DNA from 4 places in the Pseudomonas sp. F007 genome. Region 1 is predicted to be linked to each of the others. Evidence: predicted binding sites of a transcription regulator. Region 1 holds the regulator's gene; each other region holds the start of a gene.
The links. Region 1 encodes FliA, which starts transcription of late flagellar genes. Its sites were predicted from a motif close to CTAAAGTTTNNNNNNNNNNNGCCGNTAA; they were not measured.
Positions count from the first base shown of each region.

Region 1 (7,599 bases):
ATCGAAGAATTATCTGGTCCTGGCCACCACGAGCCAGAAGCAGGTGTTGACCGCCGCCTATCACAGTTACAAGCGCTGCGGGCTGGCTGGCTGCATCCTGACTAAACTGGACGAGACGGCCAACCTGGGCGAAGTGTTGAGCCTGGCAATCAGTCATGAATTGCCGGTCGCCTATCTGACCGATGGACCGCGGATCCCGGACGATCTGCACTTGCCGCGCCGGCACCAATTGGTGAGCCGTGCGGTCAGTGTACAAATGCAGGAAGAACCCAGCGAAGAAGCCATGGCTGATATGTTCGCTGACCTCTACCACAGTCCTGCCCAACGGGTTGGCTGAGGTATTAATGACTAGATTTGTATCTACATCGATGGCCTGCCATGCATTGTTCGCCCGCGAACGCGCAGCCAGTCATGTAGCCCGCGTCTAAGCAAGACAAGGTATAGAAAGCACATGGGCAGCATGCATCCCGTACAGGTGATCGCGGTGACCGGCGGCAAGGGTGGCGTCGGTAAGACTAACGTTTCAGTGAACTTGTCCCTGGCTCTGGCAGAGCTCGGGCGGCGCGTCATGCTGCTGGACGCCGACCTGGGTCTGGCGAACGTCGACGTCCTGCTGGGGCTGACGCCCAAGCGCACCCTGGCCGACGTGATCGAGGGCCGCTGCGAACTGCGCGACGTGTTGCTGCAGGGGCCTGGCGGGATTCGCATCGTGCCGGCCGCTTCCGGCACCCAGAGCATGGTGCACCTGAGCCCGGCGCAGCACGCGGGCCTGATCCAGGCCTTCAGCGACATCGGTGACAACCTCGACGTGCTGGTGATCGACACCGCTGCTGGCATCGGCGAATCGGTGGTCAGCTTCGTCCGCGCGGCTCAGGAAGTGCTGCTGGTGGTCTGCGACGAACCGACCTCGATCACCGATGCCTACGCCCTGATCAAGCTGCTCAACCGTGACTACGGGATGAATCGTTTCCGCGTGCTGGCCAACATGGCGCAGAGCCCGCAGGAGGGACGCAACCTGTTCGCCAAGTTGACCAAGGTCACGGATCGCTTCCTGGATGTCGCCCTACAATACGTCGGTGCGGTGCCGTACGACGAAAGCGTGCGCAAGGCCGTACAGAAGCAGCGCGCGGTGTACGAAGCGTTCCCGCGTTCCAAGTGCGCCCTGGCTTTCCGGGCCATCGCGCAGAAAGTCGATACCTGGCCATTGCCTGCCAATCCGCGCGGGCATCTGGAGTTTTTTGTCGAGCGTCTGGTGCAACAAACCGCGGGTCCGGTGCTATGACCGCGAGCGGTTACAACCTGTACAAGCAGTCGGCGCGTGACGCGCAGTACGAGCTGATCGAGCGTTACGCGCCACTGGTAAAACGTATTGCCTACCACCTGCTGGCGCGTTTGCCGGCCAGCGTTCAGGTCGAGGACCTGATCCAGGCGGGGATGATTGGCCTGCTGGAAGTGTCGACCAAGTACGACGCCAGCAAGGGCGCCAGTTTCGAGACCTATGCCGGGATTCGTATTCGGGGCGCGATGCTCGACGAAGTCCGCAAAGGGGACTGGGCGCCACGCTCGGTCCACCGCAATACCCGTATGGTCAGTGATGCGATTCGCACAATTGAAGCTAAAACCGGACGTGACGCTAAAGATCACGAGGTTGCGGCCGAACTCCAATTGAGTCTCGATGATTACTACGGGATTTTGAATGACACCTTGGGCAGTCGCCTGTTCAGCTTCGACGACCTGTTGCAGGACGGCGAGCATGAAGGGCTGCATGAGGATGGCGCGAGTGCTCATCAAGAGCCGTCGCGCGACCTGGAAGACGAGCGCTTCCAGGCAGCGTTGGCGGACGCGATTGCCAATTTGCCGGAGCGTGAGCGACTGGTGTTGGCGCTGTACTACGACGAAGAGCTGAACCTCAAGGAAATCGGCGAGGTACTGGGGGTCAGCGAGTCGCGGGTCAGCCAGTTACACAGCCAGTGCGCGGCCCGTTTGCGGGGGCGTTTGGGAGAGTGGCGAGCGCGCTGACAGCAGTGTGGGGACACTGCGTACGACAGTGGGGCGGCGACAAGCCGGTCCGCTGCTCATCCGTTGTGCTCCATACCGTGGTCGAGTGCTCTGCCTGATTGATTGAATGGCGTGCCCAGGTGCTGGGCGCGTTTAAGACTGCTTGGAGGTCGAATTGGACAAGAACATGAAAATCCTCATCGTTGATGACTTCTCAACGATGCGGCGGATCATCAAGAACCTGTTGCGTGACCTCGGTTTCACCAACACGGTCGAGGCAGACGACGGCAATACCGCCATTCCTCTGCTCAACAGCGGCAGCATCGACTTTCTGGTCACGGACTGGAACATGCCTGGCATGACCGGCATCGACCTGCTGCGCCACGTGCGCGCCGACGAAAAACTCAAGCACTTGCCGGTGCTGATGGTGACTGCCGAAGCCAAGCGCGAGCAGATCATCGAAGCCGCCCAGGCCGGGGTAAACGGCTATGTGGTCAAGCCGTTCACGGCGCAGGCGTTGAAAGAGAAGATCGAGAAAATCTTCGAACGCATCGGTTGATGATTGGCGCCACGGGGGAGCTATGGAACTACAGGAAACATCACAGGGCGATTTCGAGTCGACCCTGAAAAAACACGCGGTCGAACTGGTCGAAAGCCTTGAGAAAGGCAAGTTCGGCGACGCGGTGCAATTGATCCATGAGCTCAACCAGACCCGTGACCGCGGCCTGTACCAGGAAGTCGGCAAGCTCACCCGTGAGCTGCACAGCGCGATCGTCAATTTCCAGATCGATCCGCACATGCCGCAAGCCGAGGAGGTCTCGCAGATCACCGACGCCACCGAGCGCCTGGGCTATGTGGTCAAGCTGACCGAAGCCGCAGCGAACCGCACCATGGACCTGGTGGAAAACGCCACGCCGCTGGTCAATGGCCTGAGCACCGACGCCCAGGCCCTGAGCGCCGACTGGGGACGTTTCATGCGCCGGGAAATCGGCGCCGAAGAGTTCCGCGAGCTGGCTCGCCGGGTCGACGGTTTCCTGACCCGCAGCGCGACCGAGACCCAGATGGTTTCAAGCAACCTCAACGACATTCTGCTGGCCCAGGATTACCAGGACCTGACCGGTCAGGTGATAAAGCGCGTGACCCAACTGGTCACCGAAGTGGAGAGCAATCTGCTCAAGTTGGTGCTGATGGCCAGCCAGGTCGACCGCTTCGCCGGCATCGAACATGACCGCGCAGCGATCCTTGCCGAAAAAAATCCGCAAAAACATACGGCGCAGGGTGAAGGTCCGCAGATTCATGCCGATAAACGTGAAGACGTGATGTCCGGTCAGGACGATGTCGACGATTTGCTTTCGAGCCTGGGTTTCTAGGTTCAGACCTTTTTTAGGAGCACCCATTCATGAGCTTCGGCGCCGATGAAGAAATCCTTCAGGATTTTCTGGTTGAGGCCGGCGAAATTCTCGAGCAACTGTCCGAGCAACTGGTCGAGCTGGAAAGCCGACCGGATGACGCGGATTTGCTCAATGCCATTTTTCGCGGTTTCCACACTGTAAAAGGAGGCGCCGGCTTCCTCCAGCTCAACGAACTGGTGGAGTGCTGCCACATCGCCGAGAACGTGTTCGACATCCTGCGCAAGGGTGAGCGACGCGTCGACTCGGAGCTGATGGACGTGGTCCTGGAAGCACTGGATGCGGTCAACGGCATGTTCGGCGAAGTGCGTGAGCGCGCGCCGATCACCGCTGCCACCCCTGAGCTGCTGGCCGCCCTGGCGCGCCTGGCGGAACCGCAGTCGGCGGATCAAGTGGCGCCGGTCGCGGCTGAGCCGGTGCCGGCCAGCGATTCGGGTGACATCACCGACAATGAATTCGAACTGCTGCTCGACTCGCTGAACGCGGTCAAGGAGCAGGCCGAAGCAGCCCCTGCGCCGGTCGTGGAAGCGGCCAGCGGCAGCGATGAAATCACCGACGCCGAGTTCGAGTCGCTGCTCGATCAACTGCACGGCAAGGGTCAGTTCGCCGTCGATTCCCTGGTCTCGGCGGCGCAGCCTGCAGAACCGGCACCCGCGGCTGCGGCGGTTGAAAGCAACGAAATTACCGACGACGAATTTGAAGCCCTGCTCGACCAGTTGCACGGCAAGGGCCAGTTTGCAGTTGACGCGCTGGAGTCGGCGATTGCTTCGGTGCCGGCGCCAGTGCAAGCGCAAGCGTCGGCCGTCGGTAGCGATCTGATTTCCGATCACGAGTTCGAATCCCTGCTCGACGAATTGCACGGCAAGGGCAAGTTCTCGCCCGAGGTCGGCACTGCCGAGTCCTCGGTGGCCAGCGCTCCGGTGGCGGCACCTGTGGCCAAGCCGGTCGCGGCCGTCAGCGAAGCCAAGGCGCCGGCGCCGAAGCCGGCACCGGCCCGGGCTGCGGCGCCGGCGCCAGCGGAAAAACCGGCGAGCGAGGCCGAGACCACCGTGCGGGTCGACACCGCGCGCCTCGACGAAATCATGAACATGGTCGGCGAGCTGGTGCTGGTACGTAACCGCCTGGTGCGCCTGGGGCTCAACAGCGGCGACGAGGCCATGTCCAAGGCGGTGTCGAACCTCGACGTGGTTACCGCCGACCTGCAGACCGCGGTGATGAAAACCCGGATGCAGCCGATCAAGAAGGTCTTCGGGCGTTTCCCTCGACTGGTTCGCGACCTCGCGCGTCAGCTCAAGAAAGAGATCAACCTGGAGTTGGTCGGCGAAGACACCGACCTCGACAAGAACCTGGTCGAAGCCCTGGCCGACCCGCTGGTGCACTTGGTGCGCAACGCGGTCGACCACGGCATCGAGTCGCCGGAAGAACGTGAAGCTTCGGGCAAGTCCCGGGGCGGCAAGGTGGTGCTGGCGGCCGAGCAGGAAGGCGACCATATCCTGCTGTCGATTTCCGACGACGGCAAAGGCATGGACCCCAACGTCCTGCGCGCCATCGCGGTGAAACGCGGGGTGATGGACAAGGATGCGGCTGATCGCCTCAGCGACACCGAGTGCTACAACCTGATTTTCGCCCCGGGGTTCTCGACCAAGACCGAGATTTCCGACGTCTCCGGCCGAGGCGTCGGCATGGACGTGGTGAAGACCAAGATCTCCCAGCTCAACGGCTCGATCAACATCTACTCGGCCAAGGGCCAGGGTTCGAAGATCGTCATCAAGGTGCCGTTGACCCTGGCGATCATGCCGACCCTGATGGTCATGCTCGGCAACCAGGCGTTCGCCTTCCCGCTGGTCAACGTCAACGAAATCTTCCACCTCGACCTGTCGCGCACCAACGTGGTCGACGGCCAGGAAGTGGTGATCGTGCGCGACAAGGCGTTGCCGCTGTTTTACCTCAAGCGCTGGCTGGTCAGCTCCGCCGCTCATGAAGAGCAGCGCGAAGGCCATGTTGTGATCCTTTCGGTGGGCACGCAGCGGATCGGCTTTGTCGTCGATCAGTTGGTGGGCCAGGAAGAAGTGGTCATCAAGCCGTTGGGCAAAATGCTCCAGGGAACGCCGGGCATGTCGGGCGCCACCATTACCGGTGACGGTCGCATCGCGTTGATTCTCGATGTTCCGAGCATGCTCAAGCGTTACGCCGCACGGCGGATTTGATTCTGGCATCGCGGGGCAGCCCATGCCCCGCGGCGTCTAATGGAGTGTTTATGGCAGTCAAAGTCCTGGTGGTGGATGATTCCGGTTTTTTCCGCCGCCGCGTCTCGGAAATCCTTTCGGCAGACCCGAATATCCAGGTGGTCGGTACCGCGACCAATGGTAAAGAGGCGATCGATCAGGCGCTGGCCCTCAAGCCCGACGTGATCACCATGGACTACGAGATGCCGATGATGGATGGCATCACCGCAGTGCGGCACATCATGCAGCGCTGCCCGACCCCGGTCTTGATGTTCTCCTCGCTGACTCATGAAGGCGCGCGGGTGACCCTCGATGCGCTGGACGCGGGGGCGGTGGATTTCCTGCCGAAGAATTTCGAAGACATCTCGCGCAACCCGGAGAAGGTCAAGCAACTGCTGTGCGAAAAGGTCCACAGCATTTCCCGCAGTAACCGTCGGATCAGTGCCTATCGGGCACCGAGTGCGCCTGTTGCCGCGCCGGCTCCAGTTCCGACTCCCGCAAGCAGCTTTTCCCACAGCCCGGTCGCGCCACGTCCGACGCCGACGCCTGTTGTCGCACCTGTGCCTAGCCGTGCAGCCGCGCCGAGCCCGGCGTCGCCGGCCCCCAAGCGCAAGGCCTACAAGTTGGTGGCCATTGGCACCTCCACCGGCGGCCCGGTTGCCCTGCAGCGGGTGCTGACCCAACTGCCAGCCAACTTTCCGGCGCCGATCGTGCTGGTCCAGCACATGCCGGCAGCCTTCACCAAGGCGTTCGCCGAACGTCTGGACAAGCTGTGCCGGATCAGCGTCAAGGAAGCCGAGGACGGCGATATCCTGCGGCCCGGCCTGGCGCTGCTGGCGCCGGGTGGCAAGCAACTGATGATCGACGGCCGGGGCGCGGTGAAAATCCTGCCGGGTGACGAGCGTTTGAACTACAAGCCGTGCGTGGATATCACCTTCGGTTCGGCGGCCAAATCCTACGGCGACAAAGTTCTGGCGGTGGTCCTCACCGGCATGGGCGCCGACGGTCGTGAAGGCGCGCGCCTGCTCAAGCAGAGCGGCAGTGCAATCTGGGCCCAGGATGAAGCGAGCTGCGTGATCTACGGCATGCCGATGGCCATCGTCAAAGCCAACCTGGCGGACGCGGTGTATGACCTCGACGTGATCGGCAAGCACCTGGTCGAGGCCTGCCTCTGATGGACGTGCTCAGCCTGATCGGCATCATCATGGCGTTTGTCGCGATTATTGGCGGCAACTACCTCGAAGGCGGCCATCTTGGCGCCCTGGCCAATGGTCCGGCGGCCTTGATCGTGCTTGGCGGGACCATCGGCGCGGCATTGTTGCAGTCGCCGATGAGCGCCTTCAAACGAGCGATGCAGATTCTCACGTGGATCCTGTTCCCGCCGCGGGTCGACCTGGCTGGCGGCATCGACCGGGTCGTCAGCTGGAGCCTCACGGCGCGCAAGGAAGGCTTGCTGGGGCTCGAAGGCGTGGCCGATGTCGAGCCCGACAGCTACTCGCGCAAGGGTTTGCAGTTGCTGGTCGACGGCGCCGAGCCGGAAGCCATCCGCAGCATCCTCGAAGTGGATTTCTACACCCAGGAAAGCCGCGACATCGAAGCCGCCAAGGTCTTTGAAAGCATGGGCGGCTACGCGCCGACCATCGGCATCATCGGCGCCGTCATGGGCCTGATCCACGTCATGGGCAACCTGGCCGATCCGACGCAACTGGGCAGCGGCATTGCCGTGGCCTTCGTCGCCACCATCTACGGGGTGGCCAGCGCCAACCTGGTGCTGCTGCCGATTGCCAGCAAGCTCAAGGCGATCGCCCTGCGCCAGTCGCGTTACCGCGAAATGCTGCTCGAGGGGATTCTGTCGATTGCCGAAGGGGAAAACCCGCGGTCCATCGAGTTGAAGCTCCAGGGCTTCATGGATTGATGGGGAGCATGGACCATGGCACGTCGTCGCCACGTTGAAGAACACGTCAATC
Region 1 covers NZ_JBVATA010000007.1:206,549-214,147, forward strand. Annotated here, with positions in the region: gene flhF (flagellar biosynthesis GTPase FlhF) at 1-337, shown strand, start outside; gene fleN (flagellar synthesis regulator FleN) at 452-1,282, shown strand; gene fliA (RNA polymerase sigma factor FliA) at 1,279-2,019, shown strand; gene ACZYR5_RS18805 (chemotaxis response regulator CheY) at 2,186-2,557, shown strand; gene ACZYR5_RS18810 (protein phosphatase CheZ) at 2,580-3,368, shown strand; gene ACZYR5_RS18815 (chemotaxis protein CheA) at 3,398-5,614, shown strand; gene ACZYR5_RS18820 (protein-glutamate methylesterase/protein-glutamine glutaminase) at 5,665-6,807, shown strand; gene ACZYR5_RS18825 (flagellar motor protein) at 6,807-7,547, shown strand; gene motD (flagellar motor protein MotD) at 7,563-7,599, shown strand, end outside.

Region 2 (7,599 bases), on a different contig from region 1:
TCGGTCGTCGCCATGTGCGCAGTAACAATTCGTGGATGCACAATTATCACCGCCTGGTGAAGGGCAAACCGCGCCATCAACTGCTGATGCATCCGGATGACCTGGCCGCTCGCGGGCTGGTGGACGGGCAGCGGGTGCGGGTCAGCTCGCGGGTCGGGGCAATCGAGGTCGAGGTGTTGGGCAGTGCCGAGATGATGCCCGGGGTGGTCAGTCTGCCCCACGGCTGGGGCCACGCAAGGCCCGGGGTGCAGATGGCGATCGCCACGGCGCAACCCGGTTCGAGTGCCAATGACCTGACCGATGAGCGCCACCTCGACGAGCTGTCGGGCAATGCTGCGCTCAATGGCGTGCCGGTGACCGTGGCGGCGGCGTAGCGAAGTCTGTCGGGCAGATCGCGCATCGCGCCGGGCTTTCCGTTACAATGCGCCACCGTGCCGACAACTGAGTCGGAAAGTTCAGCCGAGGTGCTTCATGGATATCATCGAAACTATTAAAGAGCAGATCGCCAACAACACCGTTCTGCTTTACATGAAAGGCTCGCCGAATGCCCCGCAGTGCGGCTTCTCGGCCAAAGCTGCCCAGGCCGTCATGGCCTGTGGCGAGAAGTTCGCTTACGTGGACATCCTGCAGAACCCGGAAATCCGCGCCAACCTGCCGAAGTACGCCAACTGGCCAACCTTCCCGCAGCTGTGGGTAGGTGGTGAGCTGGTCGGCGGTAGCGACATCATGATCGAGATGGCTGCAGACGGTTCCCTGCAGAGCACTATCAAGGATGCGGTAGCGAAAGCAGCCAGCGCCCAAGCGTGATTCGGATGCAGGAGCCTGTCTCCTGCAGCCCATAAAAAAGCCCCGCGTCTCATCGGAGAGCGGGGCTTTTTCATTGGCGCGGTAACTTACTCGTCGTCGCCCATCTGCGATTGCAGGTAGTTCTCGATGCCGATCTTGTCGATCAGGCCCAGTTGGGTTTCCAGCCAGTCGATATGCTCTTCTTCGGACTCGAGAATATCTTCGAGCAGTTCACGGCTGCCGTAGTCGCCAACAGTTTCGCAATGGGCGATAGCGACTTTCAGATCAGCGTGGCCGGTCTTCTCGATACGCAGGTCGCACTCGAGCATTTCCTTGGTGTGTTCACCGATCTGCAGCTTGCCCAGGTCCTGGACGTTCGGCAGGCCTTCGAGGAACAGGATGCGCTTGATCAGCTTGTCCGCGTGTTTCATCTCGTCGATGGACTCGTGGTACTCGTGCTTGCCCAGCTTGTTCAGGCCCCAATCCTCGTACATGCGCGCATGCAGGAAGTACTGATTGATTGCGACCAGCTCATTGGCAAGGATCTTGTTGAGATGCTGGATGACTGTTACGTCGCCTTTCATGATGGGGCCCTGTCCTTAAGTTCGGTATATAAGCCGGAGTTTGAGCCGACATCAACTTAGTGTCAAACCTAAGTTATTGAATAATATATGAAAATTAATCGGAATAAGAATGTTTGTGTTCCGCATCCTGACGCTAAGCGATTGAATTACAGGCATAAAAAAACCGGACATGAAGTCCGGTTCTTTGAAATGCTGTCATTACGCTGCAGTAAATTCCACAGGGTAGGGAATGGCCGCCTGGCTCAATTGCAGGTCGGCGAGGGTCTCGCGGACCACCTGCTTGGCAAGGCAGGCACATTTGCCGCATTGGCTGGCTACGCCGGTGGCTTCGCGCACCTCGCGATAGCTGCAGCAACCTTCATAGATTGCTTCACGGATCTTGCCGTCGGTAACGCCAGTGCAAATGCAGACATACATAGAGTGAGAACCCATCGCTGGTTTTTGGCTCAATTGCGATGGATCTTAATGTTAACGAGAATGATTGTCAAAGTGGTTTCCGCGGCTATCGTCGCAGACCATTGCCCGTCTGACGAACGGCTGCATGGCGGCCAGTCAAAAACGCAGTGTATGATGCCCGGTCTTTGTTCGAGGTAGCCGATTCATGATTCTGTCGTTCAACCGCGACAGACTGCGTCGGTACCGATCTTCACGCACTACACCAGGAGATATCCAATGAGCGTACTCGTAGGCAAACAAGCCCCTGACTTCACCGTTCCGGCCGTACTCGGCAATGGCGAAATCGTCGACAGCTTCACCCTGTCGTCGGCCATCAAAGGCAAATACGGCCTGGTGTTTTTCTACCCACTGGACTTCACCTTCGTTTGCCCGTCCGAGCTGATCGCTCTGGACCACCGCATGGCTGATTTCAAGGCGCGCAACGTTGAAGTGATCGCGGTCTCCATCGACTCGCACTTCACCCACAACGCCTGGCGTAACACCCCGATCAATGCCGGCGGCATCGGTCAGGTCCAGTACATCATGGCTGCCGACATGAAGCACGACATCGCCAAGGCCTACGACGTTGAGTCCGAAGGCGGCGTGGCCTTCCGTGGCGCGTTCCTGATCGACGACAAGGGCGTTGTGCGCTCGCAGATCGTCAACGACCTGCCGCTGGGCCGTAACATGGAAGAGCTGATCCGTCTGGTTGACGCTCTGCAATTCCACGAAGAGCACGGCGAAGTCTGCCCTGCCAACTGGAAAAAAGGCGACAAGGGCATGACCGCTTCGCCAGAAGGCGTTGCTGCTTACCTGTCCGAGAACGCTGGCAAGCTGTAAGCCACGCGCAAGGCATGAAAAAACCGGCTTCGGCCGGTTTTTTCATGGGTGGGAGAAAGTGCCGACGGTCAGTCGTCGAAATCTTCCCAGCCGCCCATCTGTTTCCAGCGGTTGACGATGCCGCAGAACAGGTCGGCGGTTTTTTCGGTGTCGTAGCGCGCCGAGTGAGCCTCGCGCCCGTCGAAGTCGATGTCCGCCGCCTGGCAGGCTTTGGCCAGCACCGTTTGACCATAGGCCAGACCGGCGAGGGTCGCCGTATCGAAGCTGGAGAACGGGTGAAACGGGTTGCGCTTCATGTCCAGGCGCGCGACGGCGGCGTTGAGGAAGCCCAGGTCGAAGCTGCTGTTGTGGCCCACCAGGATCGCACGCTTGCAGCCATTGGCTTTCAGGGCCTTGCGTATGCCGCGGAAGATGTCGGTCAGGGCCGTCTCTTCACTCACCGCCATGCGCAGCGGGTGATCGAGCTTGATACCGGTGAATTCCAGCGCTGCGGCCTCGATGTTGGCGCCTTCGAAGGGTTCTACACGGAAGAAATAGGTGTGGTCCGGGTAGACGTAACCTTTTTCGTCCATGCTGATGGTCGTCGCGGCAATTTCCAGCAAGGCATCGGTAGCGCAGTTGAAACCACCGGTTTCAACGTCAACGACGACCGGCAGATATCCACGGAACCTGGCTGCCATGGGGTGACGCGGGCCACCACCACCTTGACCTTCCTGATCGTCGTCGTATTGGTCTTCACTCACGCGTTTTCCTCCAGCAGGCGCCAGCGCAGTTTTTCACCGGCGCGCAGCGGGATAACAGTCAGCTCGCCGAACGGCAGGCTGGCAGGGGCAGTCCATTCTTCACGGACCAGGGTGATGCGATCGGTGTTGACCGGTAGCCCATAGAAGCGCGGGCCATTGAGGCTGGCGAAGGCTTCGAGCTTGTCCAGCGCGTTACGCTGCTCGAAGGCCTCGGCGTACAACTCGATGGCGGCGTAGGCGGTGTAGCACCCGGCGCAGCCGCAGGCCGCTTCCTTGGCGTGCTGGGCGTGTGGCGCCGAGTCGGTGCCGAGGAAGAACTTCGCGCTACCGCTGGTCGCGGCATCCAGCAGGGCAACCTGGTGGGTGTTGCGCTTGAGGATCGGCAGGCAATAGAAGTGCGGGCGAATACCGCCCACCAGCATGTGGTTGCGGTTGTACAGCAGGTGATGTGCGGTGATGGTCGCGCCAACGTTGGCCGACGCCTCGTTGACGAACTGCACGGCATCGGCAGTGGTGATGTGTTCGAACACCACCTTGAGCGATGGGAAGCGCTCGACTACACGACGCATGTGCTCATCGATGAAGATTTTCTCGCGATCGAACACATCGACATCGCCACGGGTGACTTCACCGTGGATCAGCAAGGGCATCCCGACTTCGGCCATGGCCTCGATCGCGGGGAAGATCTTGTCGACGCTGGTGACCCCGGAGTCGGAGTTGGTCGTCGCGCCTGCCGGATAAAGCTTGGCGGCGTGTACGAAACCACTGGCCTTGGCGGTGCGGATTTCGTCCGCAGTCGTGCGGTCGGTGAGGTAGAGCACCATCAACGGTTCAAAGCGGCTGCCGGCCGGGCGCGCAGCGAGGATGCGCTGGCGATAGGCGTCGGCTTCAGCGGCATTGCGCACCGGTGGTACCAGGTTGGGCATGATGATCGCGCGACCAAAGGTGCGCGCGACATCCGCGACAGTATTGGGCAACACAGCACCATCGCGAAGATGAATATGCCAGTCGTCGGGACGCAGCAGGGTCAGGCGGTCGGACATTGGGGGGATTCCAGGCGGGTCAAACTCATGGGAATGCTACCGGAAAAGACTCTTGCAGGCACTCGCTATCAAGTTTTGCTGCGCGTGACCGATATCCCCAAGGTATGCCGTAACTATGTCTGTCAGCCTTTTCGCTGCAAAAATCAATGGAGCCTCCCGTGCGCCAGCGTTATCTAGCCTTGCTCAGTGTGTTCGCCAGTCTTCCCACCATGGCACTCACGTTCCAGACGCGCCTGGAGAACATCGAGTGGAAGGTCGAAGGTGACAAGTTTGAATGCCGCCTGGCCCAGCCGATCGCCGATTTTGGCACCGGCGAGTTCGTGCGGCGGGCGGGCGAGCAAGCGACGTTCCGCCTGAAGGCCTACAACCCGATGCTGACGGGCGGCTCGGCGACCTTGCTGGCCGCCGCCGCGCCCTGGCAGCCGGGGCGCGGGGATATCAACCTGGGGTCGGTGCGACTCGGCAGTGGCGAAGTGCTGTTCAACAGCTCGCAACTGCAGGCCGGGCGCCTGATGGGCGGACTGATGGACGGTCGCAGTTCGGTGGTGCGGCATTATGCGGCGGACGGGCGGATGTCCGAGGTGCGGGTCCTGCCGGTCAGCTTCAACGCGGCCTACGCGCAATATCAGGAATGCGTGGCCAAGTTGTTGCCCAACAACTATGACCAGATCAAGCAGGCGGCCGTCGGTTTCCCGGGCGGTGGGATCGAGCTGGATCCATCGGCCAAGGCGCGATTGCAGCAGATGCTGGCGTTCATGAAGGCCGATCCGACGGTCAACCACATCGAACTCGACGGCCATTCGGACAACAGCGGCAACCGCCTGACCAACCGTGACCTGTCGCGTCGCCGTGCGCTGGCAGTGATGGATTACCTCAAGGCCAATGGCATCCAGGAATCACAGATCACCATGCGCTTTCACGGCGAGCAGTATCCGGTTGCACCCAATGTCAGTGCGTCGAACCGGGCGAAAAATCGTCGGGTCATCGTTCAGCTCGAACGTGTCGAGCCGGCGCCGGCACCTGCCCCTGAGGCCAGCTCAGCGAAAAGCACGGCTTCCACGTCCTGAACCCGCTGAAATCGTCGCTGGCTCGACATAATCTGTCGCTTCGTCGTCATAAGCTGTCGCGCCTCTGTAAATTATCCTTGCGCAGCGGTAGACTGCGCGGCTTTCCGTAGAACCCCGTGGAGTGATGGCATGGCGGACGTAAACAAGGTCGTTCTGGCGTATTCCGGCGGCCTGGACACTTCGGTGATCCTCAAGTGGCTGCAGGATACTTATAACTGTGAAGTGGTGACATTCACCGCTGACCTGGGTCAAGGCGAAGAGGTCGAACCGGCTCGCGCCAAGGCCCAAGCCATGGGCGTCAAAGAAATCTACATCGACGATCTGCGCGAAGAGTTCGTGCGCGATTTCGTATTCCCGATGTTCCGTGCCAACACCGTCTATGAAGGTGAGTACCTGCTGGGTACTTCCATCGCACGTCCGTTGATCGCCAAACGCCTGATCGAAATCGCCAACGAAACCGGCGCTGACGCCATTTCCCACGGCGCCACCGGCAAAGGCAACGACCAGGTACGTTTCGAACTCGGCGCCTACGCCCTCAAGCCAGGCGTGAAAGTGATTGCACCGTGGCGTGAGTGGGACCTGCTGTCCCGCGAGAAGCTGATGGATTACGCCGAAAAGCACGCGATCCCGATCGAGCGTCACGGCAAGAAAAAATCCCCGTATTCGATGGATGCCAACCTGCTGCACATCTCCTATGAAGGTGGCGTGCTGGAAGACACCTGGACCGAGCACGAAGAAGACATGTGGCGTTGGACCGTCTCCCCGGAGAAGGCTCCCGACACCCCGCAGTACCTGGAACTGACCTACCGCAACGGCGACATCGTGGCCCTGGACGGCGTCGAGATGACCCCGGCGACAGTCCTGGCAACCCTGAACCGTATCGGTGGCGAGCACGGTATCGGCCGTCTGGACATCGTCGAGAACCGTTACGTCGGCATGAAGTCCCGTGGCTGCTACGAAACCCCAGGCGGCACTATCATGCTGCGCGCCCACCGTGCGATCGAGTCGATCACCCTGGACCGCGAAGTGGCTCACCTCAAGGACGAGTTGATGCCCAAGTACGCCAGCCTGATCTACACCGGCTACTGGTGGAGCCCTGAGCGTCTGATGCTGCAACAGATGATCGACGCTTCCCAGGTCAACGTGAATGGCGTCGTGCGCCTGAAGTTGTACAAGGGCAACGTGATCGTTACCGGTCGCAAGTCTGACGAATCGTTGTTCGACGCCAACATCGCGACCTTCGAAGAAGATGGTGGTGCCTACAACCAGGCGGACGCCGCGGGCTTCATCAAGCTCAACGCCCTGCGTATGCGCATTGCTGCCAACAAAGGCCGCAAGCTGTTCTGATGATGTTGCGCTGATCAGCCGTTGTGACCCCGTTTCAGGCGGGGTCACAACAGGTTTCGATGCTCCCGGCTACGCTGATCTTGCGCAGTCGTATCACCCTGGCCATGCACTTGGCTATCTCAAGCATTCTCGCTGTCCTTTCTGTCTACCGCTGCAACCGCTGATTGATCAGTGGCCGAGCGTGGGACGATCACGCTTATCGTCTGGGTGTTCAGGTTGTAGTACATGCACAGGGAATCGTCGGCGTTCATTGCCCTGATCGCAGACTTCTTCAGCGTTTCGTTGAGCAGTTGCTCCGATGCCGGGCACGTCAACAACATCGTCAGCGTTTGCTGCGTGTGCGGGACCTGATTGATCCTCTGCATCAGCTGCGTGGTGTCCTTTTTTTTGCGTACCCAACGGGCATCGACCATGCGAATGCAGTGAACCGCCGCGGGCAGGGGCACTAGCCGGGGATTGGCCAGTCGACTGATCAGCGCTGTCTGCGCCGGTGGGTCTTGAGCGCTTTGCAGCAGGTAATCGGGTTGGTTCTTGAGTTCTGCGCGGTTCGTGGGAGTCTGCGCCAGGGCCGTGCTACCGGCGATCGTAGGGCTGCCAGCGTCATCTTCGGCCGTCGGTGGCGGCGTGCCGGACGGCTTCTTTTGTGCACGAGCAGTGTCGTCAAACACCTTGATGAAGTGTTTCCCTTTCTGAAAGTCAGAGGGCGCGTACAGGGACTTGTAATTGAAGTTCAGGGTGATGAAAAAAAGAAACA
Region 2 covers NZ_JBVATA010000001.1:553,893-561,491, reverse strand. Annotated here, with positions in the region: gene ACZYR5_RS02710 (molybdopterin oxidoreductase family protein) at 1-374, shown strand, start outside; gene grxD (Grx4 family monothiol glutaredoxin) at 472-807, shown strand; gene bfr (bacterioferritin) at 894-1,370, opposite strand; gene ACZYR5_RS02695 (bacterioferritin-associated ferredoxin) at 1,569-1,787, opposite strand; gene ACZYR5_RS02690 (peroxiredoxin) at 2,043-2,645, shown strand; gene rnt (ribonuclease T) at 2,714-3,388, opposite strand; gene pyrC (dihydroorotase) at 3,385-4,431, opposite strand; gene ACZYR5_RS02675 (flagellar protein MotY) at 4,590-5,498, shown strand; gene ACZYR5_RS02670 (argininosuccinate synthase) at 5,628-6,845, shown strand; gene ACZYR5_RS02665 (hypothetical protein) at 6,965-7,599, opposite strand, start outside.
Region 2: a site for FliA is predicted at 4,499-4,526, ahead of ACZYR5_RS02675 (flagellar protein MotY). Genes of this name have one in related genera too.

Region 3 (7,599 bases), on a different contig from region 1:
CCCATGACCGACGAGGTGTTGGAAAATGTGATCGCAGGCTACGCCCTGGTTGACGAGTATGTGGCTCGCGGCATCGATCTGTTCGACCTGCAGCACCTGGACCTGATGCTGGAAATCAACGCCACCGTGCTCTGCGGCAACGACCCGGCGCGCCGCCTGGAATACGCCCAGCACCTGACGGCGACCGAAGAGCATTTCTTCAACAACGTCGAGGGTGGCATCAAGGATCTCCACACCTGGTATTGCAAGCACCACGGGGAATCGGTGTGGAAGCGCGCCGCCGGGGTCTACGTGCGCATCCTCAGCAAGCCGCAACTGTTTATCGAGGGCAACAACCGCAGCGGTTCGCTGATCGTCAGCTATTTGCTGATGCGCGACGGCCTGCCGCCGTTCGTGCTGTCGCTGGAAAACGCCGAGGGTTACTTCAACCCGTCGTCGGTGATCCGAAATTCTGCCAAACATGGAGTCAAGGCGTTGTACGAGTTGCCCAAGATCAAGAAAAAGTACGCCGCTTTCCTGGAAGATCAGGCGCCTGATCCTAAGAAGTTTTTTCTCAAGGACAAGCCCTTGCCGATCTCTCAGGGGGGACGTTGATGAACGGCTATCCACTGCTCGAAAAGTGCCGGATGTCTGCCTCCCGTGGCTGGGAAGCGATGCAGCGTGCCGTCCCTGGCGCAGCGGCGAAAACCCCGCGCATCCGCATTTCCTTCGATATCGACGACACCCTGGCCTGCCAACCCGAGCACAGCGACGTTGAGCCGAACTGGCTGGCGGAGCGTCTGCACAGCTCGCTGACTGAACCGCTGCGCATCGGCACCCGCGCCCTGACCCGCGAGCTGCGTCGCCAGGGCTGCAGCATCTGGGTCTACACCTCGTCCGGGCGCACGCCTTCCTATATTCGCCGCTGGTTGTTGCTGTACGGCATTCGCGTCGACGGCGTGGTCAACAGTGTCTTGCACAACGAAGCCTTGGCGGCCCGCGGTTTGTCGAACTCGCCGTCGAAGCTGCCGCCGGCTTTCGATATCGACCTGCACGTCGATGATTCCGAAGGTGTGCGCATGGAAGGCCATGACTACGGCTTTCGCGTGGTGGTGGTCGATCCGCAGGACGAGCACTGGGCGCAGAAAGTGCTCGATGCAGTTGCCGTGGTCCAGGCACAGGTTGCGCGGCAACATTCGCTGGATCACTCGCCAGCCGTGGCACAAGGTGCACGCGCCGTTTACTCCTGAGTGACGTTTCGCCTGAATTTGTTGGATCATGAGCGCCGGGCCGTTTGATCGGCCCCCTATCCTTTCCAATGAACAGGCGAGCTTTCATGACATTGACAGAGGGCACCGCCCGAAATCTGTCCGACCTCTATTACTTCGCCAAGGTGGTCGAAGCCGGTGGTTTCGCTGCCGCCGGCCGCCTGCTGGGTATCCCCAAGTCACGCCTGTCACGGCGCATCGCCGAACTCGAAGAGCGCCTGGGCGCGCGCTTGCTGCAGCGCACCACCCGCCAGCTCAACCTGACCGCGGTCGGCGAGCGTTACCTGCGCCATTGCCAGGCGATGCTGCTGGAAGCCGAGATGGCCGATGAAGCGGTGGCGAGCATGACCAGCGAGCCACGGGGACGGCTGAGGGTGTCGTGCCCGGTGGGCCTGGCTCATGAATTTCTGCCAGGGGTGATCAGCAGCTTTCTGCAGCGCTTCCCCCTGGTGCAGCTGGAAATGCAGTTGCTCAATCGTCGCGTTGATTTGGTGACAGAGGGCATCGATGTCGCCCTGCGGGTGCGCGAGCTCGGCGATGAAGATCCGTTCCTGGTGACGCGCCGCCTGCGCCAGGCGCAGACCGTGATAGTCGCTGCGCCGAGCTTCGTCCGCGAGCGCCAGATCAATACCCCGGAGGACCTGAAACAGGTGCCGGTACTTGGCGCGCTGGAAGCCGACCGCCTGGTGCACCTGCGCATGATTGGCGAACAGGGGCAGACCTGTGACCTGAGCCTGGAAGCGCGCCTGGGGATCGATGACTTCGTGGTGCGCAAAGCCTGCACCCTGGCGGGCCTGGGTTTCACCATCCTGCCGATGATGTATTGCGAGGAGGAGCTGGCCAACGGTTCACTGGTGCAGTTGCTGCCCCAGTGGTCATTGCCCGGCGGCTGGCTGCAGGCGGTCTACCCTCATCGTCGGGGTGTACTGCCGGCGGTGCGCGCCTGGATCGAGCATTTGGCCGAGTCGTTCAACAGTTGCGGGGATCGTCTGCTATGAACGCTGCAAGCATGACCGAGGACGCCGTGGCGCAGTTCTGCCTGGCACTGCCCGGTGCGCGGGAAGATTACAAATGGGGCGGCGTGCGGGTGTTTTCGGTGGCCGGCAACAAAATGTTCGCCCTGCAGAACCTGCGGGGCGATTCCCTGGCGTTCAAGGTCGACAAGGATTTGTTCCTCGGCCATGTCGACCGTCCCGGCATAGGCCCGGCGCCGTATCTGGCGCGGGCCCAGTGGATCATCATGCAACTGCCCTACCCGCTGGGCGCCGACGAGTTGCAAGGCTTGTTGCAACGTTCCCACCAACTGGTGGTGAGCAAGTTGCCCAAGCGCGTGCAAGTCGGTTTGTTGCTCTAGAACAGGCGGAACAAGCCGGCGCCGAGGAACAGTTGGTCGATCCAGAACACCTGGTGCGCCAGCACGATCAGCCAGAACACCAGCTGGAACGAGACTTTGCGGGTCTTGTGCCGAAACAGCTGCTGAGCCAGCAGCGCTCCCGGCCAGCCACCCGCCAGTTCCAGTGCGTGCAGGACGTTTTCCGGGGTGCGCCACTGCTCGGCGCGCGCCTTGCGTTTGTCGCTCCAGTACAACAGGAACGCCACCAGGCTCATCAGCCCGTAGGCCGCCAGCGGGATCAGCGAGCCGCCGCGCAGCCACAACAGGGTCGAGCCGATCCCCGGCAGCACACACAGCGCGACGAAGATCAGGCCCTTGAGCCGAGGATGCTGGATATCCAGGCTCACGGCTTGGCCGCTGCCCAATCGATCCAGCCGAACTGCCAGGTGGCCAGGATCAGCAGGCCGAAGGCAATCCGGTACCAGGCAAATGCGGCGTAGCTGTGGCTGGCAATGAACTTGAGCAAGCCCTTGACCGCAATCATCGCGAAAACGAATGCGGTGACGAAGCCGATGGCGAACACCGGCAAGTCCGAGGCCTGGAACAGGTCACGGTACTTGTAGCCCGAATACACCGCGGCACCGACCATGGTCGGCATGGCCAGGAAGAAGGAAAACTCGGTGGCGGCTTTGCGCGACAGGCCGAACAACAGGCCGCCGATGATCGTCGAGCCGGAACGCGAGGTTCCCGGAATCATCGCCAGACACTGGGTGAAGCCGATTTTCAGGGCGTCGGTCCAGACCATGTCGTCGACCGTTTCGGCGCGCACGGTGTGCACCCGACGTTCGGCCCACAACATGATGATCCCGCCAATCACCAGGGCGGTGGCCACCGTGATCGGGTTGAACAGGTAGTGGTGAATCAGGTCGGCAAAGATCACCCCGAGCACCACCGCCGGCAAAAAGGCGATCAGCAGGTTGGCGGTGAAACGCTGGGCGTTTTTCTGCGTCGGCAGACCGATGACCACATCGAGGATCTTGCGCCGAAACTCCCAGACCACGGCGAGAATCGCGCCGAGCTGGATGATGATGTTGAATGCCATGGCCCGTTCACCGCCGAAGTCGAGCAAGTCGGCGACGATGATCTGGTGCCCGGTACTGGAAATGGGCAAAAACTCCGTCAGCCCTTCTACAACTCCAAGAATCAACGCCTGTGCGGCCGTCCAAAGATCCATCAATCCCCCGTGAAGCGATGCCCCCAAGGCATGCCCCTTTAATAATTTTTTGAGTGTTCACTGCGATCAGCGTAGCTGAAGGTCAAGGCGCACAGAATCTACCGAAAAAGGTAAAAATCCTGTGAAAAATCAACGCGGGCTCAGGTTCTCCCGTGTGCGGCCGAAATCCTATCAGACATGCCCTGAAAACGCCGCGCCGTTATAGGACTTCAGTCGCATTGGCGTAGTGGCCAAAGCATGCCTGAATGCTGGCAACGCTTTATGACAAGAACAAGAAACGGGAGTGACACGCTATGAATAGCTTGCGCAGTATGTCGATCAGCCGGCGGTTGTGGCTGATCCTGGTAGTGGCTGTGCTGATGCTGTTGACCCTGGGGCTGCTGATGCTCAAGCAGATTCACCAGGACCTGTACCTGGCCAAGGCCGAGAAGACCCGGCATGTGGTCCAGGCCGCCAGCGGCGTGCTGGATTATTACCGTCAACTGGAACTGGCTGGCACCCTCACCCGCGAGGCCGCCCAGCAGCAGGCACTGAGTGTGGTGCGTGGCTTGCGCTATGAGCAAAACGACTATTTCTGGATCAACGACCTGACGCCGGTGATGGTCATGCACCCGACCAATCCCAAGCTCGACGGGCAGAACCTGTCGGCGATCAAGGACCCGGACGGCTTTGCACTGTTCAACGAGATGGTCGCCATCGCCAAGGCCAAGGGCGCCGGCATGGTCGACTACCGCTGGCCCAAGCCTGGGGCCAGCGAGCCGGTGCAGAAAACCTCCTATGTCAAACTCTTCGAACCCTGGGGCTGGGTGATTGGCTCGGGTGTGTACATCGACGACATGCAGCTCGAGTTCCAGAGCCAGGTGCGCCAGGCCTCGCTGGTCGGCGTGAGCATTGCCGTGCTGATGGCGCTGCTGGTGATGGTGATCGCCCGCAGTATCGTCCGGCCGTTGCAGGAAACCGTCGACGCCATGGCCAATATCGCCAGTGGCGAAAGCGACCTGACCCGCAGCCTCGATACCCACGGCCAGGACGAAGTCACCCAGTTGGCCCGGCACTTCAACGCCTTCACCGCCAAGTTGCGCGGGGTCATCGGCGAGCTGCAGCAGTCCGCCAGCGCCCTGGGGCAGTCCTCCAGCGATCTGGGCGAGAACGCCGCCCAGGCCCAGGCGCGCAGCCAGCAGCAGTCGCAACAGATGGAGTTGGTGGCAACCGCAATCAATGAAGTGACCTACGGCGTGCAGGATGTGGCGAAGAATGCCGAACACGCCGCCAGCGAGATGCGTGACGCGCAAGTCCAGGCCCAGCAAGGCCAGGTCAACATCGACGGCAGCCTGCAACAGATCGACCAACTGTCCTCGACCATCGATCAGGCGGTGGAGGTGATCCGCACCCTGGCCACGGAAAGCACGCAGATTGGCAGTGTGCTGGAGGTGATCCGCTCGATTGCCGAGCAGACCAACCTGCTGGCCCTGAATGCCGCGATCGAAGCGGCGCGGGCTGGCGAACAAGGCCGAGGCTTTGCCGTGGTGGCGGACGAGGTGCGCTTGCTGGCCCAGCGCACACAGAAATCCACCGCCGAGATCCAGGGCATGATCGAGCGCTTGCAGAATCACTCCGAGGCCGCGGTGAAGGTGATCGGCGACAGCAGCCGCGCTTCGCAACTGACCATCGAGCAGGCTGGCCTGGCCGGTGCCAGCCTCAGTGCCATCGGCCAGGCGCTGCACAACCTCAATGGCCTCAACGCCTCGATTGCCAGCGCCACCTTGCAACAGGCGCATGTGGTCGAGGACATCAACCAGAACGTCACCCAGGCGGCCGGGTTGTCCCACAGCACCGCGCTGGCGGCCGAGCAATCGAGCACCGCGAGCGAGCACCTGCGGGTGTTGAGTGAACAGCTCAATGCCTCGCTCAAGCAGTTCCGCGTGTAACTCGCCAGCACTGAGGGCGCTAACGCCTCGCCGCCCACTCTGGGTACAATCGGCGCCCTCTTCGACTTGACCAAGGAATCTGCATGTCCGGGCTTGAACTGTTTGCCGCCACGCTCGGCGTGATCGCTGTCTGGTTGACGGTCAAGCAGAACCCCTGGTGCTGGCCCATCGGCCTGGTGATGGTGCTGCTCTACAGCTGGATTTTCTTTGAGGTCAAACTCTATTCGGACATGCTGCTGCAGGTGGTCTACGCCGGGCTGCAACTGTATGGCTGGTGGCAATGGACCCGTGGCGGCGCCAGTCATCATGGCCGCGAAGTCAGCCGCCTGGGCGCTGGCACGGTACTTCGCGACCTCGGGCTTGGCGCCCTTGGCAGCCTGCTGCTGGGCGCGGCCATGGCCCATTGGACCGATGCCGCCCAGCCGTGGCTGGACGCCGCCCTGACCGGTTTCAGCCTGGTCGCGCAGTGGTGGATGGCGCAAAAGCGTGTGCAATGCTGGTCGCTGTGGATTGCCGTGGATGTGATCTTCGTCGGCCTGTTCCTCTACAAGGGCCTGTACCTGACCGCGGCGTTGTATGCGGTATTTACCGCGCTGGCCGTCCAGGGCCTGCGTGAGTGGCGTGCCGATCCGGCGCTGCGCACATGAAGGTGCTGGTGCTCTGTGGTCCCGAATCCAGTGGCAAAAGCTGGCTGTCGGCCGAGTTGCAGCAGCGTTTCGGCGGGCTGCTGGTGGGCGAATACGTGCGTCATTTCATCGAGCAGAATCCGCGCGACACCTGCCTGGCGGATATCCCGGCCATTGCCCGTGGGCAACTGGCCTGGGAAGACAGCGCCCGCGCACAGCAGCCAGACCTGCTGATCCTCGACACACATCTACTGAGCAACATGCTCTGGAGCCAGACCCTGTTTGGCGCCTGCCCGGCCTGGATCGAAGAGCAATTGCTGGCCCGCCACTACGACCTGCACCTGGTGCTTTCCCCGCAAATGGTGGAATGGACCGACGACGGCCAACGTTGCCAGCCGGAATTGGCTGAGCGCCAGGCATTCTTCCAGGCGACCTGCGACTGGCTGCACCGGCACCAGCAGCCGCTGCAGATTATCGAAGGCGACTGGAGCGAAAGACGCCGTCAGGCAGTGCTTGCGGTAGAGCAATTGCTCAAGTTTTAGCCCCCTGAAACCACGTCTTACCCCCACATTTCCCCTGTTTTGGGGCCTCAAGTGTCCGATCCTGAAACACCACGCAGCGGTGTAACGGCCTGCGTACAAGGGGTTCATCAGCTTGACACAGCAATTGTTAAGCGATTGAAACACCTCCTCCCCAACCCTTGATCCAGAGCATCTCGACACTGATAGCCGGCTAACCACGGCCGAGTTGCCCTGCCGCCTGTCTCACGGTTGAAACAACCTGCGCCTGCAAAATCCGACCACAAACTCCAAGCCCTTGAATTTTCGATAGAAATAAAAAGCGGCACAGCTCCTGCTCTCTCCCTCACAACGCTGACAGGGCCAGCGGCAAATTTGAGAAGGAGTGCAGAGATGGGGACTATCGAAAAAGGCACAACCCGCCTGCTGATGCTCGGATGTGCGCTCAGCTCTGTGCTCAGCCTGCCGGTGCACGCCGAAGGCAACGGGGTGATTGTGCTGCAACGCGATGTGCAACCTCGCGCCATTGGCCGCCAGCCGTTCGCCAAAGACCCCTACCCGACCACGGTCAACGCCAATCCATCGGAACGGATCGTTCAGGTCACCAACTCGGAACTCAACGACGGTGACTTTGCCGGCATCAGCAGCGGCGCCAGCATCATCAATCGCAGCACCGTACCCAGCGCCAACAGCGGCTCCGGGATTAACGTGCT
Region 3 covers NZ_JBVATA010000005.1:270,168-277,766, forward strand. Annotated here, with positions in the region: gene ACZYR5_RS14085 (hypothetical protein) at 1-594, shown strand, start outside; gene ACZYR5_RS14090 (hypothetical protein) at 594-1,229, shown strand; gene ACZYR5_RS14095 (LysR substrate-binding domain-containing protein) at 1,316-2,245, shown strand; gene ACZYR5_RS14100 (MmcQ/YjbR family DNA-binding protein) at 2,257-2,601, shown strand; gene ACZYR5_RS14105 (DUF1294 domain-containing protein) at 2,598-2,987, opposite strand; gene ACZYR5_RS14110 (undecaprenyl-diphosphate phosphatase) at 2,984-3,814, opposite strand; gene ACZYR5_RS14115 (methyl-accepting chemotaxis protein) at 4,108-5,742, shown strand; gene pnuC (nicotinamide riboside transporter PnuC) at 5,826-6,389, shown strand; gene ACZYR5_RS14125 (AAA family ATPase) at 6,386-6,910, shown strand; gene fapA (fibril amyloid chaperone protein FapA) at 7,280-7,599, shown strand, end outside.
Region 3: a site for FliA is predicted at 3,954-3,981, ahead of ACZYR5_RS14115 (methyl-accepting chemotaxis protein). Genes of this name have one in related genera too.

Region 4 (7,599 bases), on a different contig from region 1:
GGTGGCGCTGTCGCGAAGATCGGCGAACGGGTCTTCGTCGTCTTCGTCCGACTCATCCTCAGTCGCCTTGACCACGTGCCGCGGCGCCGCCTTTGCAGCGGGGATCGGGGCGCTTTCGTCGAAGCTCGGGTCGCGCAGGTTGCGCACTTCGAACGCCGGCTCATCGTCTTCGTCTTCGTCGAGGTCTTCGACTTCAGGCTCTGCAACCGGCTCGGGAATCACTGGCTCCGGCGCAAAACTGGCGTGCAGTTGGCGGGCGAGGTCGCCAATTTCGTCCTGGCGCTGGGTGGCCGGGGTGTGTTCGTCGATATCGCGCAACCACACGCGCAGTTGCAGCAGCGGCGTGGAGATGTGCCGCCCCAGGCGCAGGCTCAAGGCCAGGGCCAGGGCCAGCAGGATGGCGCTGAGGATGCCCATGCTTTGCAGGCTGATGGTCATCGGCTGTTCGAACTGATCCATGTCCAGGCTGATGCGCAGTTGGCCGGCATTCACATCCTGAAAGGTGATCTTGCTTTCGTACATGCCCTGGGTTTCACCCAGCAGGCTCTGCTTGGGGCGCTGCCCGGCCTCGGCGAGAATCCGGTTGTCCACGCTATAAATAGCAGCGTGGGCCACCAACGGGTTCTTCGTCAGGTTATTCAGCAAGACGTTGAGGCTGAGGATGTCGTTGGACACCAACAGCTCGGTCGCTGACGTCGCCGTCTGGGTGGTCAGGCTCTGGCCAAGGGCATCGGCCTGCTCGTGCATGGCCTGCTTGAACTGCAGACCCATCACGCAGGCGTAGATCACCAGGGCCAAGGCGACCAGGATCACGTTATGGCTGGCGATGCGCAATGCAATCGGTACACGGCGGTGGCGCAGTGCACGGAAGATCAGCAGGAAGAAGTTATCGGGTTTGACTGGCGTGGGCCGGTTCACTGAGCTCGGCTCTTTTGTCCGTGGAGTTGGAGCGCAGTATAGCGATAGCCCCCAGACCGGCAAAGCGCTCGCTGTGCCCGATGGTCACCGAAAGTGGGTAGAATGCGGTTTTTTTCCACTTGCGGGGGTGCGCCTTGCGCGAAATCGTCCTGATAAACATCACGGGAGTCGACCGTCCGGGTCTGACTGCGGCCATTACCGGTGTACTGGCCCAGGGTGGTGTGAACATTCTCGACATCGGTCAGGCGGTGATTCACGACACGCTGTCGTTCGGCATCCTGGTTGAAATTCCCGACACCGAACAAGGCAAGTCGGTGCTCAAGGACATCCTGTTCACCGCCTACAAGCTCGATCAGCAGGTGCGTTTCACGCCGGTGTCCGAAGAGGATTACCAGCTGTGGGTCGGCAACCAGGGCAAAAAACGTCATATCGTGACCTTGTTGACCCGCAAAGTGACCGCCGAGCAACTGCAGAGCGTGAGCTCGATCACCGCCAAGTACGGCTTGAACATCGATCACATCGATCGCCTGTCCGGGCGCATGCCGCTGGATACCCCGGCCGACAAGGGCAAGGGTTGCATCGAGTTTTCCGTGCGTGGCGAAGCCGCCGATCCGCAGGCCCTGCGTGCCGAGTTCCTCAGCGTTGCCCAGGAATTGAACGTCGATATCGCCTTCCAGGAAGATTCGCTGTTCCGGCGTAACCGTCGCCTGGCGGTGTTCGACATGGACTCGACGCTGATCGAGGCGGAAGTCATCGACGAATTGGCCAAGGCCGCCGGTGTCGGCGAGCAGGTCTCGGAAATCACCGAGCGGGCGATGGCCGGCGAGCTCGATTTCCGTGCCAGCTTCAAGGAGCGCCTGGCGCTGCTCAAGGGCCTGGATGTCAGCGTGCTCGACTCGATCGGCGCCTCATTGCGCCTGACCGAAGGCGCCGAAACCCTGTTCGCCGAACTCAAGCGCCTGGGCTACAAGACGGCGATCCTGTCGGGTGGCTTCACCTACTTCGCCAAGCAACTGCAAGCCAAGCTGGGCATCGACTACGTGTTCGCCAACGAGCTGGAAGTGCTCGACGGCAAGGTCACGGGTGTGGCGGTGGAGCCTATCGTCGACGCGCAACGCAAGGCTGATCTGCTGCGCGAGCTGGCACACAAGGAAGGATTGCGACTGGAACAGACCATTGCGGTCGGGGACGGTGCCAACGATCTGCCGATGCTGGCGATTGCCGGGTTGGGCGTGGCGTTTCGGGCCAAGCCGCTGGTGAAGCAGTCGGCCAAACAGGCGATTTCCACCCTCGGGCTGGATGGCGTGCTGTACCTGCTGGGCTTCCGCGACCGCGACGGCCAGCTGTAACGCCAAAATCCCTTGTAGGAGCGGGCGCCCGCTTGCGGCCTGCTCGCGATGAAGTTGATGCGGTGGGGCTGATGACCCCATCGCGAGCAGGCTCGCTCCTACATGTTAATCAAGCCTTCGGCGAACCCAGCCCCTGGCCCATCACCACTGGCGAACCTGCCGCCAGTTCCTGCGACCACTGCACCTGATCCGGGCCAAACAACACGACAGCCGTCGAACCCAATTTGAAACGACCCAGCTCCGCACCTTTTTCCAGGTGGATTGGCGCGCGGGCGGCTTCGTCGTAGCGGAAGGTTTTCAGTTCGCGCTTGGGTGGCGTGACCAGGCCGGCCCAGACGGTTTCGATCGAGGCGACGATCATCGCACCCACCAGCACCACGGCCATCGGCCCGCGCTCGGTGTCGAAAATGCACGCCACGCGCTCGTTGCGGGCAAACAGTTCCGGTACGTTTTCTGCGGTGGTCTGGTTGACCGAGAAGATCCGGCCAGGAATGTAGACCATTTCGCGCAGGGTGCCGGCCAGCGGCATGTGCACGCGGTGGTAGTCCTTCGGCGAGAGGTAGATGGTGGCGAAATCACCGCCCATGAACGGCGCCGCATTGGCCGCGTCACCGCCGAGCAGTTCCAGCACGCTGAAACTGTGGCCCTTGGCCTGGAAGACCCGGCCGTGTTCGATCGGGCCAAGCTGGCTGACCGCACCGTCGGCCGGGCTGAGGATAGCGCCCGGGGTTTGATCCAGCGGCCGCGCGCCGTCTTTCAGGGCACGGGTGAAAAAGGCGTTGAAGTGCTCATAGGCGGTCAGGTCTTCGACCAGGGCCTGGGACATGTCCACCTGATAGCGCTTGGCGAACCACGCGGTGAAGGCGTTCTTGAACCAGCGCACGCGGCATTCGGCAACGCAGCCGGCCAGGCGCGACAGCAGGTGGTGAGGCAGCAGGTACTGACTGATGATGAACAAGCGATTTTTCATTGGGTGTCCTTAAAAACCTTAAATCTCAACGGGCGTATCGGGGTGGTTGCCCCATTCGCCCCATGAACCGGCGTAGCCTTTGACCCGCGGATAACCGAGTGCCTTGGCCACCAGATAAGTGAAGCCAGAGCGGTGGTGGGTCTGGCAGTGAGTAATGATTTCCTTGTCAGCGGTGATGCCGAGCTGCTCGAGGATCTGCGGCATGTCGCGGCGGATCCGCAGGTTGCGCGCCTGATCCATGCCGGCGGTCCACTCGAAGTTGATCGCGCCGGGGATGTGTCCGGCTTTGGCGGCCAGGACTTTTTCGCCGGAATATTCCAGCGGCCCGCGGGCGTCCCAGATCGCCAGGTCGGCCGCACCGAGGCGGCTTTGCAGGTACTCGCGAGTGGCGGTGGGCGCCTCGTGCAGGGTCAGCGCCACCGGGCTGCCGACGGCCGGCGGTACTTCGGTGGAGGTCGGCAAGCCTTCAGCCAGCCAGGCCAGCAGCCCGCCGTCGAGGTAGTGGTAACGCGTGTGGCCGATGACATCCAGCAGCCAGATGAAACGCCCGGCCCAGCCACCGCCTTCGTCGTCGTACACCACGTAGACCGCGTCCGGGTTGTGCCCCAGTTCGCCGAACAAGGCTTCGAGCGCTGCTTGCGGCGGCATCAGGCCCGGCGCGGGCGGCTGACCCAATTGGGTGCGCTTTGGGTCGACGAAGCGTGCGCCGGGGATATGGCCCTCGGCGTAGCGGGCGCTACTGGTCAGGTCGACCAGAATCAATTCGCGGGCGTCGAGACGGGCGCTCAGGTCGCTCGGTTCGATGACCAGCGCCAAGCCAGAGAAGTCAGACATGTGAGGTCTCCAGAGCACAAAGGGGAGGATTGTAGCGCAGCGTCATTGGCCGCGGTGGCTAAAGCTGTGCAGGGCCTTTTCGAGACATTGCGCGGTTTTGCCGAAAGCTTGCACGGTGATGTCGGAGAACGCCCCGCCACCCTGATCCGCCACCAGCACCATGAGCACCTTGCCATTGATCGCCACTGAACGCAGCAGCAGGTGTTCGCCACTGAACAACTCGCGCAGGTTGGCTGGCAGGTGGGCGCTGAACTGCGCGTGATTGGCAGGTGTCAGGCGCAGTTGTGCCGGTTGTGCCAGCAGGCGTTGCAGGACGCTGCTCTGGCTGACCAGCAGATTCAGTGCGGCGGCATCCTGACCGAGGCCGAGAGTCTGGTGGGCGCGTAGCTGGCTCTGGCTGCGATCGGCCATCAGCAGCACGGCGCGACGCAGGCCGCAGGCCGCCAGGGCGTCGCGGGCGCAGGTGGTCAGGTGCAGGGCGTTGCTGAACGGGCTCGGCTCGGCCAGCAACTGCGCGCAGTGTTTGCGCCATTGCGCCAGGTCCTCGGCCGTTGGCCCGGCGGGCGAACGGTCGCGTTGTTCGTCGGCATTGCCCCAAGGCCACAGCAGCGCCTCGGCCGGGTGCCATATATCGGGCATGGCGTGGTTGCGCGCGCTCTGCGCGGCCTGCTGATGCTGCTGCTGTTGCACCTCATCCATGGGGATTTGCAGGTACAGACTGGTCAGGAACTGCCAGCGCAAGGTGTGCGGACTGACCCAGGAGCGTTGCGCCGACAGCGCCAGGCCGTTGGCCAGCAATACGGTGTTGGCCGGCTGATTGAGCCAGCGGCGCAGGGTTGGGTCATCGTCCAGGCGGTTTTGTTGGCGCAAGGGGTGATCGGCGTCTCGCGCGATCAGCAGGACCTTGGCCAGCTCGCGCTGTTCGCTGATCAACAGCCGATAACCCTGTGCGACCCAGTACGGCAGGCGCCACAGTTCCACCAGGGTCTGGCACAGCTCCAGCAGGTGCACGCCGAACAGCTCTTTTTCAACCTTGTGCGCCGCCTCGCCGTTGTGGATAACCCGGCGCTCCCAGTCTTCCAGGCGTTGCGGGTCGCTGAGCGCCAACGGCCACAGCGGTGCCAGGAACAGCAGGCTGCCCCAATGGATGTCCTGCCACAAACGCGCCAGGCGACTGGCGAAAAAGCCATTGGCCTGTTGCGAGGCGTGCTGGCTGATCATCTGCAGCTTGCGCAGCGCCGGCGGGATTTCGTTCTGCGGGACGGCGGGCAGGCGGGCGAGCAGTTGCGCGGTGCGCTTGAGGCCAAGACGGGTGATCGCCACCTCGAGGTTTTCGCAGGGCTCGGTGAGGCTGCTGCTGACATGCCGGTTGGCTTCGCGAATCACGCTCAGCGCCAGCGCCGGGCTGCCCTGGATCAGGTCGGCAATTTCGCGCAACGAGCTGCGCGGATTGTTCAGCGCCCGGCTCACCCGGTCATGGCTGGCCAGCGGTACAGGCAAGATCACGCTGTCGAGACGCTTGACCCAGTCCTGGAGTGTGGAAGGTGTGGAGTTGGTTGCATTAGCCATGGTCGGGCGCGGTCACCGTTGACTTCAAACACGCCCGAGTGGGGGCAAATTGGCTTTTCGCCATAACTGGCTATAGTCTGGCGCAGTTTTGCCGATAAGTAGAAGAAGAGATTGTTTAACTTCCGAATATGACCTTGAACCCGACTTAAGTAAGTACCTTCTACCTATGGCTAAAATTATCGGCATCATCGTCGTATTCGCGAGCGTGCTCGGCGGATACGTGCTTTCTCACGGCAAGATTGCCGCCCTGATCCAACCCTTCGAGGTGATGATCATCGGTGGCGCGGCGCTGGGTGCATTCCTCCAGGCGAACCCCGGCTACATGACCAAGCACGTGCTCAAGAAATCCCTGAGCATGTTCGGCACGCGCTTTACCCACGCCTTCTACCTGGAGGTGTTGGGCCTGATCTACGAGATCCTCAACAAGAGCCGTCGCGAAGGCATGATGGCGATCGAGGCGGACATTGAAGACGCCGCTGCCAGCCCGATTTTTGCCAAGTACCCGACCGTTCTCAAGGACGAGCGCATGACCGCTTTCGTCTGCGATTACCTGCGCATCATGTCCTCCGGCAACATGGCGCCCCATGAGCTCGAAGGCCTGTTCGACATGGAGCTCTACAGCCTCAAGGAAGACCTGGAGCACCCGTCCCACGCGGTGAACGGCATCGCCGACGGTATGCCCGGCTTCGGTATCGTTGCGGCGGTACTGGGGATCGTGGTGACCATGGCGTCGCTGGGTGAAGGCGACCAGGCATCCATCGGCCTGCACGTGGGCGCGGCGCTGGTGGGTACCTTCTTCGGTATTCTCGCGGCCTACGGTTTCTTCGGCCCATTGGCTCACTCCCTGGCCCACGATGCCAAGGAAGAGCTGAACACCTACGAAGCGATCAAGGCGTCGCTGGTGGCCTCGGCTTCCGGCATGCCGCCCTCGCTGGCGGTGGAATTCGGGCGCAAAGTGCTGTACCCGGCGCACCGTCCGAGCTTTGCCGAGCTGGAACAAGCGGTTCGCGGTCGCTAAGTCATGGAAAACAATCAGCCGATAATCATCAAGCGCGTCAAGCGCATTGCTGGCGGGCATCACGGGGGCGCGTGGAAAATCGCCTTCGCTGACTTCGCCACGGCGATGATGGCGTTCTTCCTGGTGCTGTGGCTGTTGTCCACGGCCACGCCGGAACAGAAGATCGCCATCGCCGGTTATTTCAAGGATCCGATCGGCTTCACCGAGAGCGGCACACCCTACGTCATTGACCTGGGTGGTTCACCGGAACTGGCGCCCGACCAGACCCTCAACCCGGAAGCCAAGTTCCAGCCGCAGCCGGACAAGGTCACGGTCGATACCGATCAGGTCGAAGGCATGGCCGAGCAGGTCGAGCAGGAGCGCCTCGAGCTGTTGCTGCAGGAATTGCAGAACAAGGTCGAAGAAAATCCGCAACTGCAGAAGTTCAAGGACCAGATTCTGTTCGAGATCACCCCGGACGGCCTGCGCATCCAGATCATCGATTCGGAAAACCGGCCGATGTTCGATTCCGGCAGCGCACGCCTGAAACCGTACTTCGAAGACATCCTGCTGGCCATGGCCGACACCATCAAGGCGGTGCCGAACAAGATCAGCATCAGCGGCCACACCGATGCCAAGCCGTACACCGGCTCGGGCGATTTCGGCAACTGGGAGCTGTCGTCCAATCGCGCCAACGCCGCCCGTCGAGCCTTGGTCGCCGGCAGCTATCCCGAGGCCCAGGTGGCGCGGGTGGTGGGCTATGCCTCGTCGGCGTTGTTCGATCGGGAGAACCCGTTCAACCCGGTCAACCGGCGCATCGACATTGTCGTGCTGACCAAGAAAGCCCAGCGCGCCATCGAAGGCGAGCAAGGTGCCGAGCCTGCTCCTGCTCCTGCGCCGACCCAGGGCCAGGGTGCGCCAGGCGAAGTGCCGGCCGATCCCCATGCCCTGCCGGCCGACCA
Region 4 covers NZ_JBVATA010000003.1:425,133-432,731, forward strand. Annotated here, with positions in the region: gene ACZYR5_RS09355 (AhpA/YtjB family protein) at 1-918, opposite strand, end outside; gene serB (phosphoserine phosphatase SerB) at 1,053-2,267, shown strand; gene asd (archaetidylserine decarboxylase) at 2,377-3,237, opposite strand; gene rhdA (thiosulfate sulfurtransferase) at 3,256-4,071, opposite strand; gene ACZYR5_RS09375 (HDOD domain-containing protein) at 4,114-5,640, opposite strand; gene motA (flagellar motor stator protein MotA) at 5,807-6,658, shown strand; gene motB (flagellar motor protein MotB) at 6,662-7,599, shown strand, end outside.
Region 4: a site for FliA is predicted at 5,711-5,738, ahead of motA (flagellar motor stator protein MotA). Genes of this name have one in related genera too.